DNA from 2 places in the Streptomyces sp. YGL11-2 genome. Region 1 is predicted to be linked to the other one. Evidence: riboswitches for the same ligand, from Rfam matches in the RefSeq annotation. Region 1 holds a riboswitch; the other holds the start of a gene.
What was found. Region 1 has a riboswitch for ZMP and ZTP ahead of ACO1BR_RS07050 (bifunctional 5,10-methylenetetrahydrofolate dehydrogenase/5,10-methenyltetrahydrofolate cyclohydrolase). Riboswitches for the same ligand answer to the same signal wherever they lie in the genome.
Positions count from the first base shown of each region.

Region 2: another riboswitch for ZMP and ZTP. It lies ahead of glyA (serine hydroxymethyltransferase); the one in region 1 lies ahead of ACO1BR_RS07050 (bifunctional 5,10-methylenetetrahydrofolate dehydrogenase/5,10-methenyltetrahydrofolate cyclohydrolase).

Region 1 covers NZ_JBNHIN010000004.1:145,737-152,880, reverse strand. Annotated here, with positions in the region: gene ACO1BR_RS07060 (DUF5685 family protein) at 1-414, opposite strand, end outside; gene ACO1BR_RS07055 (hypothetical protein) at 716-1,180, shown strand; gene ACO1BR_RS07050 (bifunctional 5,10-methylenetetrahydrofolate dehydrogenase/5,10-methenyltetrahydrofolate cyclohydrolase) at 1,285-2,166, opposite strand; ZMP/ZTP riboswitch at 2,188-2,275, opposite strand; gene ACO1BR_RS07045 (hypothetical protein) at 2,341-3,360, opposite strand; gene ACO1BR_RS07040 (hypothetical protein) at 3,536-3,946, shown strand; gene ACO1BR_RS07035 (hypothetical protein) at 4,230-4,457, shown strand; gene ACO1BR_RS07030 (SPFH domain-containing protein) at 4,545-5,864, shown strand; gene ACO1BR_RS07025 (hypothetical protein) at 5,861-6,346, opposite strand; gene ACO1BR_RS07020 (TetR/AcrR family transcriptional regulator) at 6,528-7,144, opposite strand, start outside.
Region 2 covers NZ_JBNHIN010000007.1:105,235-112,378, forward strand. Annotated here, with positions in the region: gene ACO1BR_RS10830 (FAD-binding protein) at 1-968, shown strand, start outside; gene ACO1BR_RS10835 (decaprenylphospho-beta-D-erythro-pentofuranosid-2-ulose 2-reductase) at 999-1,754, shown strand; gene ACO1BR_RS10840 (2'-5' RNA ligase family protein) at 1,777-2,385, opposite strand; gene trpS (tryptophan--tRNA ligase) at 2,495-3,508, opposite strand; gene glyA (serine hydroxymethyltransferase) at 3,609-4,934, opposite strand; ZMP/ZTP riboswitch at 4,973-5,063, opposite strand; gene rocD (ornithine--oxo-acid transaminase) at 5,250-6,455, shown strand; gene ACO1BR_RS10860 (hypothetical protein) at 6,523-7,144, shown strand, end outside.

The sequences.
Region 1 (7,144 bases):
GGCGCCGGTGCGCGCCCCGGCCCGGTCCCATCCGGCGGCGACCCGGCGCGCCGCGGCCGCCATCGGGCGACGGCGCAGCACTCCGTTCCCGTCGGCGACGTGGTCGCGTATCTTCGCCGAGGCGAGGACGAGGGAGACCGACGCCGCCAGCCGCGCACCCTCCCCCTTCGCCACCGACGCGGTCCGCATGCCGCGCAGCGGGCAGGGCCCGGCGGTACGGCGCCGGAGGTCCGCCGGGCCGGACTGAGCGTCCGTCAGCACGGAGACGATCAGTCCGTCGTAGTTCGTGACGATGCGGGCGAACTGCCCGTGATCACCACGCAGCGCGAGGCAGAGACCGCACAGATGGGCCATCCACTCCGCCTTGAGCCCTTGGGACAGGCGGTGGGCACAGGGCCTGACGATTCCGAACACGTGAAAACAAACCCCCGGGAGACTTCGACATGGGCCGGCAGCGGCAGCGCATCGTATCCACCTCGCCCATGACCTGCGCACTCAGCCCGCGCAGGGAGATGCCGCGGGCCGCAGTTGCCACAACATGCCCTCGTCGTCCGGGTCATGGCTTCGGTGCCCCGTTGTCGGATCCGGCCGACGCCTCCCGATTCCCGCCCGATTCCCTCCCGTTTCACTCTTTTCACTGATAGCGAAGGTTCGTCCCGTGATGGCAGCATGACTCCGCTCAAGTCACAGGCAGTGCAGGGACATTGGGAGAGCTATGAAGACCGTGCGATATCTGGCCGCCTCCTGCGTCGCGGGACTGGCGCTCGGCGCGGGACCGGCGCTGGCCGCGGGAGCCGCCGCGGCTCCCGCGGCCACCGGCTCCACCACCGCACGGCCACCGCACCAGGCCCCCGTCCCCATCGGCAGGGGCAGAGTGCTGACCGGCGCCGACAACGGCCGCACCGTCACCGTGCGCCCCGGGGAGACGGTCACCGTCCGGCTCAACGGCCGCCGCGCCCATGGCGTCACGTTCTCCTGGAGCGCCCCGAGGTCCGGCAACTCCGCGGTCCTGCGACAGACCGACGGGGGCACGACACCGACCGGCGACGCCGGCGGCCGTTTCCGCGCCGGCCACCGCGGCACGGCCGGGCTCGGCGCGCGGCGCACCTGCCGCGCCGGTCACGGGCACGTCTGCCCGCACGTGGTCGTCACCTGGCGGGTGACGGTCAAGGTGTCCTGACGCAAGGCCGGTTGCGCCCCGAGCGGCCGGTATCCCCGCCGCGGGCCCGGAACCCACGGCGCCGGGGCGTCGCCGCCCCCGCGAGCCCCGTCGCCCGCTCCTTGTCAGGACCTGTCAGAGGCCGACGCCCCCAGTTGCCGGGCCGCCGCGTCGACGGTCTGGGTGAGGAGGGTGGCGATGGTCATCGGGCCGACGCCGCCGGGGACCGGCGTGAGCAGGCTCGCGCGGGTGACCGCCGAATCGAAGTCGACGTCGCCGACGTTGCCGGGGTTGTAGCCGGCGTCGATGACGACCGCGCCGGGCTTGATGTGGTCCCCGTGGAGAAAGCGGGGGCGGCCCACCGCAGCGATCAGCACATCGGCCTCCCGCGTGACGGCGGCGAGGTCGGTGGTGCGGGAGTGGCAGTAGGTGACGGTGGCGTCGCGGCCGAGCAGCAGCATTCCCACAGGCTTGCCGAGGATCGCGCTGCGGCCGACCACGACGGCGTGCTTGCCGGTCAGGTCGACGTCGTAGTGGTCCAGGAGCCGCAGGATGCCGCCGGGTGTGCAGGACGCGAAGCCCTCCAGGCCGAAGCTCATCCCGGCGAAGGAGTGGAAGGTCACGCCGTCGACGTCCTTGGCGGGGGCGATCGCCTCGAAGGCGGCGCGCTCGTCGATGTGCGGGCCGGCCGGGTGCTGGAGCAGGATCCCGTGGACGCCGGGGTCGTCGGACAACTCGCCGATCGTGTCGACCAGCTGGGCCGTCGTGGTGACGGCCGGCAGCGCGATGTGCCGGGAGCGGATGCCGGCCTTCTCGCAGCGGGCGCGCTTCATCCGCACATAGGTCACGGAGGCCGGATCCTCACCGACCAGCACGGTGGCCAGACACGGGGCCTGGCCGGTCTGCCGGGTGAGGGCCGCGGCGCGCTCGGCGGCCTGCTCGACCATCCGGCGGGCGAGTGCGCTGCCGTCCATCAGGCGAGCGGTGGATGCGGTGGTCTGCGGCATGGGCTGCTCCTGAGCGTCGCGGGAAATCGCCCAGGCGCACGGCAGGGACCACGGAGGCCGAGCCGCTCCCCGGTGGTACTCCACCCAAGCGCCAGTCACGGCTCGGGACCACTGTAGGCGATGGGCGGCCGCGGTTCGAAGGCGGTGCGGCGGGGCACGGCGCCCCCGCCGCCGTCAGGGGCCGGGCTGGCCGGGGGTCGAGGGATACGGCGTGCTGGCGGCCTCCCACTGGCTGAGGATGCCGTCCCAGTCGTGCTGGGTGACCGTGACGGCGCTGGGATCCCAGGTGGGGGGCGAGGGCACCGGCGCCGGCTGGGGTGTCCACGCGGCATGCGGATCGTGCGGTGTCCAGGGGGCGGTGTGCTGCTGCGGCATCCAGGGGGTCTGCGGCTCGTAGGGCGGGAGTGGCGGGTGTTCCTGGCGGGGCAGCGAGGTGGTGTCGGGCTGCTGGACGGGCGGGACGTCGGTCATCCGGCGGTGGCGGCCGATGCGGTCCGACGGCGGACGGTGGTGCAGGCGTGGCTCGGAGGCGAGTTGATGGGCGCGGGCGGCCAGGATGGAGACGTCCAGGCCGAGTTCGGCGGCGAGCGCGCCGAGGTCCACGCCGTTGTACCGGCTGTTCACGAGGACCGCGTCCAGGGCGGGCGACCAGGACGGTTCCGCGGCGGGGGGGTGCGTGGGGGCGGCGTACGGCTGCTGGGCTGGGCGGGGCGGGACGTAGGAGGCGGAGTCGGCGGGGGTGGGCGGGGCGGAGGGCGGGCCTGCGGCGAACGTTCCCGTGCGGCTGCCGCTTGCGGCACCCGCCATGACTCTTCTGGCGGTGGCGGCTGCGGAGCTGGGGGCGGATGCGGCGGCGCTCGTCGCGGCGGACAGCACCGGCTCCGGTTGTGGAGCTTCGGCCGGTGGGGCGGGGCGGCGTTCGCGGGCGGACTCCTCCAGCAGGCTCTTGGCCACGGCGCGGGCGTCGTCCTTGCCGACCGTGCGGCGGGCCAGGCGTACTTCGCGGGCGTCGAGTCCGAGCAGGTCGGCCACCACCTCGTCGCTGCCCACGGTCACCGCGAAGGCGGCCAGGGTCCGCGAGCGGCGCGCCTCGGCCTCGTCGAGGAGTCCTTGCGTCCGGCGGACCTCGTCATCGCTGCTGCAAAACGCCTGGGCGAGTACCGCGTGGCGCTCCCACAACTCCCTCGGTTCCATGTCAGCGACAACGTTTTATAGCCGATGTTGGTCCGGTTATCGACGAGAGATCACTGTAAGAGGTGATATTCCCTGCAAAGGGGACGGGGCTTTGGGATGTTATGCGGGGAAGCATCCGAAGGTGCTCCAGGGCGTATGCAGTGACCATCTGATGGAGTGAATCGTTTCTACGGCCATGAGTGCTCCCTCGTCCGTCACTGTCGCCGGTCACGGTCAGACCGCCTTCGTCCCCAGCCCCGTGATGCACCACCCGACGCTCCCGGCTCCGGGTCCCGTCCCCGTACCGCCGCGGATCACCGCGGAAGTGCGGATCAACGCGGAAGTCCTGAGACAGACGCCCGTGTACGCGGGCCTGGTGAAGATCTGGGCGGAGCGGTCCGCCACGGTGCCCGGAGTCGCCGATCCGGAGTGGCAGCGGCTGGTCTCCTACCGCGCGCTGATGGAGGAGACGGAGACCGCGCTGGCGGCGCTGCGTCCGCACCGGGCGCCGGATGTGCTGCCGCCCCGCCGGCCGATGCCCGGTCCGTCCCTCTCCATCGAACTCTCGGCGCCGCGCGGCCCGTTGCGGCCGGTCGTCCACCATTGACGGTGCGTCGGCGGGACCGCCGGCCGCGGTGCGGTGCCGCCGCGCGCGCTCGGCGAACGGCGGGCGGTGATCACGCAGGCCACCGCGGTGCACGGCCGGGGACCGCCGGTGTCCGTGATCGTCGCCCGCTCCGGGAGGGCCACGGCGCAGCGTCGGGACGCCGTCCGGCCGGGCCTGCGCGGGGCCCGGCCGGAGTACCGTTGAAGGGTGGAAACGGCCGGTTTCCGCGCCGGGGACGGGTTCGCGTCATGGTCGCGGTTTCGGGCGAGAACGGAGACCTCGGGTGAGCGCGACGGATGAGGTGGACTTCAATCCGATCGGGGTGATCGGTCGGGTGACCGTCTCGATCCCGAGCGACGGACCGGGCGAGGTGCTGCTGCCCGTAAGGGGCGGGAGCGAGGCGTTCGCGGCCTGGTCCGGCGGCCGGCCCATCGCCCGGCACACACAGGTGATCGTGACGGACCGGACCTCGGCGCGGTCGGTGATCGTCGTGCCGCTGCCCGCCGCCTGACCGCCCTGCGCGCGGCATCCGCCCTTCCGCGCCGCCCCGTGCACCCGCCCCGACCGAGGCCGGTCCGACGAGACCAGGAGCCTTGCGATGTTGTTCTGGCATGTACCGGCGCCCAATGAGGCGCTGTTGATCTCCGGTTCGAAGCGCCGGGCCGGGGACGCGCAATTCCGTATCGTCACCGGCCATGGGTGCTGGGTGATGCCCGTCAAGCAGAAGGCCAGCGTGCTGTCACTGTCGTTGCGGGAGTCGGAGATCTCCGAGGACTGCGTCACCCAGCAGGGGATCCGGCTCGCGGTACGGGCGGTTGCCGTGTTCAAGGTCGGTGACGATCAGGCGTCCATCGCCAATGCCGCCCGGCGGTTCCTGGACGAGCAGCGGAGCATGGAGGAACTGGTGGGGCGGATCTTCGCCGGCCATCTGCGCTCGATCGTCGGCGGACTGACCGTCGAGCAGATCATCCGCGAGCGCGACCGGGTCGCGCAGGAGGTCAAGGAGGGCAGCCACTCGGAGATGGAGAAGCTCGGGATCGTCGTCGACGCGCTGCAGATCCAGGAGATCGGCGACACCTCCGGCTACATCACCAATCTCGCCGCGCCGCATGCCGCGGCGGTGGCCAGCGCCGCGCGGATCGCACAGGCCAAGGCGGATCAGGAGGCGACCGAGCGGGAGCAGCAGGCAGCGGCGCTGAAGGCGCAGTACGAGCGGGACACCGCGATCAAGCGGGCCGGGTTCCTGGCGGAGACCGAGCAGTACAACGCGCGGGCGGCGCAGGCCGGTCCGTTGGCGCAGGCCAGGGCCTCGCACGAGGTCATCGAGGAGCAGACGGCACTGGCGGAGCGGCAGGCGGCGTTGGCCGCCCGGCGGCTGGAGGCCGAGATACGGCGGCCGGCGGACGCGGAGGCGTACCGGCTGCGCACGCTGGCCGAGGCGCAGCGGGACCGGGTGCGGTTCGAGGCGGATGCCCGTGCGTACACGGAACGGGAGGTCGCCCGGGCGCGCGCGGACGCGAACAGTGCGCTGGCGGCTTCGCTGCGGGACGGCAACCAGGAGCTGATCGCCGCGAACCGCACGGTCGAGAATCTGCCGGCGCTGGCCGAGGCGGCGGCGAAGGGGATCTCCGGGTCCCGGCTGACGGTGCTGAACGGGACGGACGGGGTGAACGACATCGTCTCGGGGATCGTCGGCCAGGGGCTGGCCATTCTGGGCAGCCTGAAGACGGTCACGGGGACGGAGCGGGGCGCGGGGGCGGCGGGCGCGGCCGCACCCGGCGGGGCGTCCGGGCCGGAGGGCGGGGCTCGTACGACGGCGGAGGCGCCGATGAGCGACGGGGCGGGGAGCCCGGTCATGCCTGTGGGCTCGGGTCGTCGACCCGAGCCCACAGACGCGACGACGCGACGGGACGGCTAGAGGACGCCGAGGACACCGAGGCCGAGGAGGCCGTCCCGGCCGAGACCGTTGCCTTCGGCCGCTTCGGGGCGGGCGAGGTCCTCGCGGTGGCCGCGGTCGCTGCCGCGGTCGTTGCCGCGGCCCTCGTCTTCGCCGCCGCGGCCCTCGTCGTCACCGCCACGGCGGCCCTCGTCGTCACTGCGGCGGCCCCCGTCGTCACCACGGCTGCCGTGGTCATCGTCGTCGTAGCGGCGGTGGTCGCCACGGCGGCCGTAGTCGTCGTCGCGGCGGAGGTGATCGCGCCGGCTCTCGCCGCTGCTGCCGCCGTGGCCGTGGTGGCGGCCCTGGGTGTGGTGGCAGCGGGCGTGCGTGCTGTGCGCGTGGCACATGGCGGTGTGCGCGTGGTCGTGGGGGGCCGCGGTCGCGGCGCCGGTCATCGGCACCGCCAAGGCAGCCGCGGTCAGGCCGGCCACCGCGAGCCCGCGAGGAATCGAACGAAGCATTCTTCCACCTTTTCTCGGCTGTATGTGCAGAAGAAAGAGCATTCTCTGCATACGGGACAATTAAGGCGGAACATGGACAACAGGTGCGGCGACCCGCCGGAGGATCACTGGAACGCGGCATGGATTGGGACAGGGGGCGGGAGAACCCGCGGCCGTTGCGGCGCGGGGGTCTGGCGCGCCGTCAGCCGCCCGTTCCCGCCGCCCCCTCCCCCTCGCCGCCCCCCGCGCCGTCCGCCGCGCCGTCCGCCGGCAGCCCCTCCAGCAGGGTGCCCAGCGCGCCCACCACCAGCCGGCAGACCGTGTCCGGGTCGGCGCCGGCCAGCGGCTCCTTGCCGACCACCACCCGCATCAGACCGATGCCCAGCAGCCAGGACACCGCCAGGTCGCCGCGCAGATCGCCGTTGTCGGCCTTGGAGAGGGTGGCCAGCACATCGGCGTACTCGTCACCGAGGCCCTTGAGGGCCTCGGAAATCTCGTCGCTGCCGCCGATCGAGCGCAGGCAGACCTCCAGCGAGCGGTCGGCGCCGGGCCCGCGGCCCTCGCCGAGCATGCCGCGCAGCGCGACCTCGAACAGCCGCTCCGCGGGGGTGGTGCGGAGCTGCTCGTGGCCACCGCGCGCCATGACCTCGCCGAACAGGGCCTTTTTCGAGCCGAAGTAGCGGAACAGCAGGGCCTGGTTGACTCCCGCACGGGCCGCGATGTCGCGTACCGTCGCGCGCTCGTAGCCCCGTTCCGCGAACAGGTCCGAAGCGGCTTCGAGCAGCAGCCGCCGGGTGCCCCGTGCGTCCCTGCGGTGCT
Region 2 (7,144 bases), on a different contig from region 1:
CACGGCATGTGCGGTCCCTGGAACTGCTCACCGCGGACGGCGAGGTCCGCACCGCGGCCCCGGGCTCCGACCTCTTCACCGCCACCTGCGGCGGGATGGGGCTGACCGGCGTCATCCTCTCCGCGAGCGTCCAACTCCTGCCCGTACGCACCTCGTTGATGACGGTGGACACCGAACGCGCCCGGGACCTGGACGATGCGATGGCCCGGCTGGACGCCGAGGACCACCGCTACCGCTACTCCGTCGCCTGGGTCGACCTGCTGGCGCGCGGCCGGACGCTGGGCCGGGCGGTCCTCACCCGCGGCGACCACGCGCCGCCCGGCGCGCTGTCGCCGCGCGCCCGCCGCGATCCGCTCGCCTTCCGCCCGGCGCAGCTGCCGCCCGCCCCGCGCCACCTCCCGCGGGGGCTGCTGAACCGGCACTCCGTCGCCCTCTTCAACGCGCTCTGGTACCGCACCGCACCGCGCCGCCGCACCGGTGAACTCCGCAGGCTCGCCCCCTTCTTCCACCCGCTGGACGGTCTGCCGTACTGGAACCGCGTCTACGGGCGCGGCGGCTTCGTCCAGTACCAGTTCGTCGTGCCGTACGGCCAGGAGGACGCGCTGCGCCGGATCGTGCTGCGGATCGCGGACCGGCGCTGCCCGTCTTTCCTCGCGGTCCTCAAGCGCTTCGGGGCCGCCGATCCGGGCTGGCTGTCGTTCCCGGCCCCGGGGTGGACGCTGGCGCTGGACGTCCCCGCCGGGCTGCCGGGCCTGGGCGGCTTCCTGGACGAGCTGGACGAGCGGGTCGCGTCGGCCGGCGGCCGGGTCTACCTGGCGAAGGACTCCCGGCTGCGGCCCGACCTGCTCGCCGCGATGTACCCGCGGCTCCCCGACTTCCGCGCCCTGCGCGCCGAACTCGACCCGCGCGGGGTCTTCACCTCGGACCTCGCCCGCCGGCTCGGCATCGCGCACCGGCCGGGCCGTTAGCACCCACCCCACCCCGTGAGGACCGCTCCCGTGAAAGACGCCTTCGGCAGCCCCCAGTCCCTCCTCGTCCTCGGCGGCACCTCCGAGATCGGGCTGGCCACCGCCGCGCGCCTGGCCGCCCGGCGCACCCGCACCGTCTGGCTGGCCGGGCGGCCCTCCCCGGCGCTGGAGGCGTCGGCCGGGCGGCTGCGCGCGCTGGGCGCACAGGTCCGTACGGTCCCGTTCGACGCGCTGGACACCGACCGCCACGAGGAGGTGCTCGGCAAGGTCTTCGCCGAGGGCGACCTCGACATGGTGCTGCTGGCGTTCGGTGTGCTCGGCGACCAGCCGCGCGACGAGCGGGAGCCGGCCGGCGCGGTACGGGTGGCCGCCACCAACTACACCGGCGCGCTGTCCGCCGCCCTGATCTGCGGCCGGGCGCTGCGCCGCCAGGGCCACGGCTCCCTCGTGGTGCTGTCCTCGGTCGCCGGCGAACGGGCCCGCCGCTCGAACTTCGTCTACGGCTCCAGCAAGGCGGGCCTGGACGCCCTCGCGCAGGGACTCGGCGACTCGCTGCACGGCACCGGCGTGCACGTGCTGGTCGTCCGCCCCGGGTTCGTGCACACCAAGATGACGGCCGGGCTGCCCGCCGCGCCGCTGGCGACCACGCCGGAGGCGGTCGCCGAGGCGATCGAGCACGGGCTGCGGCGGCGGAGCGAGGTGGTGTGGGTACCGGGGGCGCTGCGCTGTGTGATGGCGGTGCTGCGGCACGTGCCGCGGGCGGTGTTCCGCCGGCTGCCGCTGTGAGCCGGGCGGGGCGGGCGCCCGCTCAGCAGGAGGGCGCGGGCGGACGGGCGCGTTCCGCCTCGCCGGCCTGCCGGGGCACCGCCACCGCGGGTGTGCCGGTGCGGCCCGCGCCGCCGAAGGGATACTCCCGCTGGAGGCGCCAGACCTCGTCGGGCCCCTTCTCGTAGAGCGCGAAGCCGCCGGCCGTCCAGGTGGCGGAGAAGTCGGCCAGCTCCGTCTGCGCGCGGTCCATGGCGTCCTCGGCGATGCCGTGCGCGACGGTGACGTGCGGGTGGTACGGGAACTGGAGCTCGCGGGCGCAGGGACCGGAGGCGGCGCGCACCCGGTCCTGGAGGGCGGTGCAGCCGCCCGCTCCCTCGGCCAGCTTCACGTACACGACGGGCGAGAGCGGCCGGAAGGTGTCCGTGCCCTCCAGGCGGAGCGGGAAGGGGAGGCAGGCGGCGGCCACCTCGGCGAGGTGCCGCTCGATGCCGGGGAGGCCGTCGGCGTCGGCCTCGGTCGGCGGGAGGAGGGTGATGTGGGTGGGGATGCCGGAGGCGGCCGGGTCCCCGAAGCTCTCGCGCTTCCGCTGGAGGAAGCTGCCGTACGGCTCCGGGACCGCGAGCGAAACGCCGAGCGTGACGGTCCCCACTGCGTTCTCCCTCCTGACGTTCGCGGTGCGCCTCGTGTGTGGCGCCCACGCCTCCTGCTCAGTGTGCCGGGGACGCACCTTACGCGGCGGCGTCCCCGGCCCTGTCCGGTCAGCGCTTGGCCGGCAGGAACCCGAGCCGGTCGTAGGCGGTGGCGAGGGTCTCGGCCGCCACCGCGCGGGCCTTCTCGGCACCCTTGGCCAGGATCGTGTCCAGCGTCTCGGGGTCGTCCAGATATTCCCGCGTACGGTCCCGGAACGGTGTGACGAAGTCGACCATCACCTCTGCCAGGTCGGTCTTCAGCGCGCCGTACATCTTGCCCTCGTAGGAGCGCTCCAGCGACGGGATGTCCTGGCCGGTGAGGGTGGAGAGGATGGTGAGCAGGTTGCTGACGCCGGGCTTGGCCTCGCGGTCGAAGCGGATGACCGTGTCGGTGTCGGTGACGGCGCTCTTGATCTTCTTCGCGGTGACCTTGGGGTCGTCGAGGAGGTCGACGATGCCCTTGGGTGAGGACGCCGACTTGCTCATCTTGATCGACGGGTCCTGGAGGTCGAAGATCTTCGCGGTCTCCTTGACGATGTACGGGTTCGGCATCGTGAAGGTCTGGCCGAAGCGGGTGTTGAAGCGCTCGGCGAGGTCGCGGGTCAGCTCCAGGTGCTGGCGCTGGTCCTCGCCCACCGGGACCTGGTCGGCCTGGTAGAGCAGGATGTCGGCGACCATCAGCACGGGGTAGGTGAACAGGCCGACCGTGGTGCGGTCCGCGCCCTGCTTGGCCGACTTGTCCTTGAACTGCGTCATCCGGGACGCCTCGCCGAAGCCGGTGACGCAGTTCATGACCCAGGCGAGCTGCGCGTGCTCGGGCACATGGCTCTGCACGAAGAGCGTGCAGCGCTCCGGGTCGAGGCCGGCGGCCAGCAGCTGAGCGGCGGCGACCCGGGTGTTGCGGCGCAGCTCCGCCGGATCCTGCGGCACGGTGATCGCGTGCAGGTCGACCACCATGTAGAACGCGTCGTGGGACTCCTGCAGCGCCACCCACTGGCGCACCGCACCGAGGTAGTTGCCGAGGTGGAAGGAGCCGGCGGTGGGCTGAATACCGGAGAGTACACGCGGACTTTCGAGAGCCATGGCACCGATTGTCTCAGGTCCGCGGTACTCCCCGGCGTGCGGTCGCCGGGCCGCTCGGCCGGCGGTCAGGGGGCCGCTCGGCCGGCGGTCACCGGGGCACTCAGCCGGCGGTCGCGAGCCCCGGCGCAGGGTGGGCCGCCATCAGCTCCGCCACCTCCGTGCGGATCACCGCCAGCGCCTCCTCGTCGCCCTTGGCGGCGGCCGAAACGCCCCGGTCGATCCACTCCGCGACCTGCGGCATCTGCTCGGTGCCCAGCCCGCGGGAGGTGAGCGAGGGGGTGCCGATGCGGATGCCCGACGGGTCGAAGGGCTTACGGGGGTCGAACGGCACGGTGTTGTAGTTCACGACGATCCCGGCCCGGTCCAGCGCCTTGGCGGCGACCTTGCCCGGGACCTCCTTGGAGGTGAGGTCGATCAGCACCAGGTGGTTGTCGGTACCGCCGGAGACCAGGTCGAAGCCGCGGGCCAGCAGCGCCTCGGCGAGCGCCTTGGCGTTGGCGACGACGGCGTGCGCGTAGTCCCGGAAGGAAGGGGCGGCGGCCTCGCGCAGGGCGACCGCGATGGCGGCGGTGGTGTGGTTGTGCGGGCCGCCCTGGAGGCCGGGGAAGACCGCCTTGTCGATGGCCTTGGCGTGCGTGGCGCGGGACATCAGCATGGCGCCGCGGGGGCCGCGCAGGGTCTTGTGGGTGGTGGTCGCGATCACGTCGGCGTGCGGGACCGGCGACGGGTGGGCGCCGCCCGCGACCAGGCCGGCGATGTGCGCGATGTCGGCGACGAGTACCGCGCCGACCTCGCGGGCGATCTCGCCGAACGCGGCGAAGTCGATGGTGCGCGGCACGGCCGTACCGCCACAGAAGATGATCTTCGGGCGCTCCTTGCGGGCCAGGTCGCGGACCTCGTCGAAGTCGATCCGCCCGGTGTCGGCCCGGACGCCGTACTGCACGCCGTTGAACCACGTCCCGGTCGCCGAGACGCCCCAGCCGTGCGTGAGGTGCCCGCCCATCGGCAGCGACATGCCGAGCACGGTGTCGCCGGGCGCGGCGAAGGCCAGGTAGGCGGCGAGGTTGGCGGGCGAGCCGGAGTACGGCTGGACGTTGGCGTGCTCGACGCCGAAGACGGCCTTGGCGCGCTCGACGGCCAGGGTCTCCACGAGGTCGATGTTCTGCTGGCCTTCGTAGTAGCGACGGCCCGCGTACCCCTCGCTGTACTTGTTCTGCAGGACGGTGCCGGTGGCCTCCAGCACGGCGGCCGAGACGTAGTTCTCGCTGGGGATCAGCCGCAGGGTGTCGGCCTGGAGCCGCTCCTCGGCGCCGATCAGCGCGGCGAGTTCGGGATCGGCGACCTGCAGGGCGGGATGGGCGGGGGCGTGCAGCGCGGGATGGGCGGGGGCATGCGGTGCGGGATGGGCGGGGGGATGTGCCGTCATGGCGTCCTCCGGGGCGATCGATCGGGTCGGTCGTGGTCCCGGGGTACCCAGGCGGGCGGCACCTCGCGTCTGTCGCCGCGCACCGCTCCCTCGGGGTCGCTTCCCCGTGCGCCAGTCGCGGTGCGCACCGGCAGTCTACGGGCTGCCCGCCCGCTGCGTTCGGGCCCGTACGGCCGTGACGGGCGCCCGGCCCGCCCGGCGGGAACAATGAAGAGGGGGCCGGAGTGCATCTGCCCGCACCACCACACCGGCCCGTACCACCGCACCGGCTCGTACCACCGCACCGGCTCGTGCGACCTACCGAACGGAGTCCCCGTGACGTCCCCGGAAGAGTTCCTCGCCGCCGCCGAGGCTCACAGCGCGCACAACTACCACCCGCTGCCCGTCGTCGTGGCCACCGCCGAGGGCGCCTGGATGACGGATGTGGCGGGCCGGCGCTATCTGGACATGCTCGCCGGGTACTCCGCGCTGAACTTCGGGCACGGCAACCGCCGCCTGCTGGACGCCGCCCGCGCCCAGCTGGAGCGGGTCACCCTCACCTCGCGCGCCTTCCACCACGACCGCTTCGCCGACTTCTGCACCCAGCTCGCCGAGCTGTGCGGGATGGAACTCGTCCTGCCGATGAACACCGGCGCCGAGGCGGTGGAGACGGCGATCAAGACGGCCCGCAAGTGGGGTTACCGGGTCAAGGGCGTCCGGGACGGCCGGGCGAAGATCGTCGTCGCCGACAACAACTTCCACGGCCGCACCACCACCATCGTCTCCTTCTCCACCGACCCCGAGGCGCGCGACGACTTCGGCCCGTACACCCCCGGCTTCGCGATCGTGCCGTACGGCGACCTGGCGGCGCTGGAGGCGGTGGTCGACGACGACACGGTGGCGGTGCTGCTGGAGCCGATCCAGGGCGAGGCGGGCGTCCTCGTCCCACCGCCCGGCTACCTGGCCGGGGTACGCGCACTGACCCGGGCCCGGAACGTGCTGTTCATCGCCGACGAGATCCAATCGGGCCTGGGCCGTACGGGCAGGACCTTCGCCTGCGAGCACGAGGGCGTGGTGCCCGACATGTACGTGCTCGGCAAGGCGCTGGGCGGCGGGGTGGTGCCGGTGTCGGCGGTGGTGTCCTCCCGCGAGGTGCTCGGGGTGTTCCGGCCCGGCGAGCACGGCTCGACGTTCGGCGGCAACCCGCTCGCCTGCGCCGTGGCGCTGGAGGTCATCGCGATCCTCCGCACCGGCGAACTCCAGCGGCGGGCCGCGGAGTTGGGCGACCACCTGCACCGCGAACTGGCGCCGCTGCTGGAACGCGGCGCGGCCGACGCGGTACGCGGGCGCGGCCTGTGGGCCGGGGTGGACGTCAACCCGTCACGCGGCGACGGCCGCACCGTCTCGGAACGGCTGCTGGCCCGCGGCGTCCTGGTCAAGGACACCCACGGCGCGACCATCCGCATCGCCCCGCCACTGGTGATCAGCAGGGAGGACCTGGACTGGGGGCTGGCACGGGTGCGGGAGGTGTTGGGGGTGTGACCAGGGCAGGGGCCGGGGAGCGGCCGCCCCCTACGGCCTCCCCGCGATCCCCCCGTACAGTCGGTCCATGCTCCTCGGGATGATCTGTGCGCTCGCCTCCGCGCTGTGCTTCGGCACCGCCTCCGTGTTCCAGGCCGTGGCCGCGCGGGACACCACCCCCGGCACCGGTTCGGGGGTGGACGCCCGGCTGCTGCTGCGGGTGCTGACCCAGTGGCGCTATCTGCTCGGGCTGACGCTGGACGGGCTGGGGTTCCTCCTGGAGCTGGTGGCCCTGCGGTCGCTGCCGATCTACACGGTCGGCGCGGCGCTGGCGGCCACCCTCGCGGTCACCGCGGTGGTCGCGGCGCCCCTCCTGGGCACCCGGCTGGCGCGCGCCGAGTGGCTGGCCGTGGCGGTGGTCTGCGGCGGGCTGGCGATGCTGGCGCTGTCGTCCGGCGCCGAGGGGCATCTGCGGGGCACCCCCGGGCTGCGGATCGGGGTGCTGGTCTTCGCGGTCGCCGTACTGGCCTCCGGCGCGCTGGCCGGCCGGCTGCCGGAGCGCGCCCGTGCGGCGGCGCTGGGCCTCGGCGCGGGCTTCGGCTTCGGCGTGGTCGAGGTCGCGGTGCGCCTCATCGACGGTTTCGCGCCGCTCGACCTCCTCACCAACCCCGCGAGCTACGCCCTGGTGATCGGCGGCGGCGCCGCGTTCC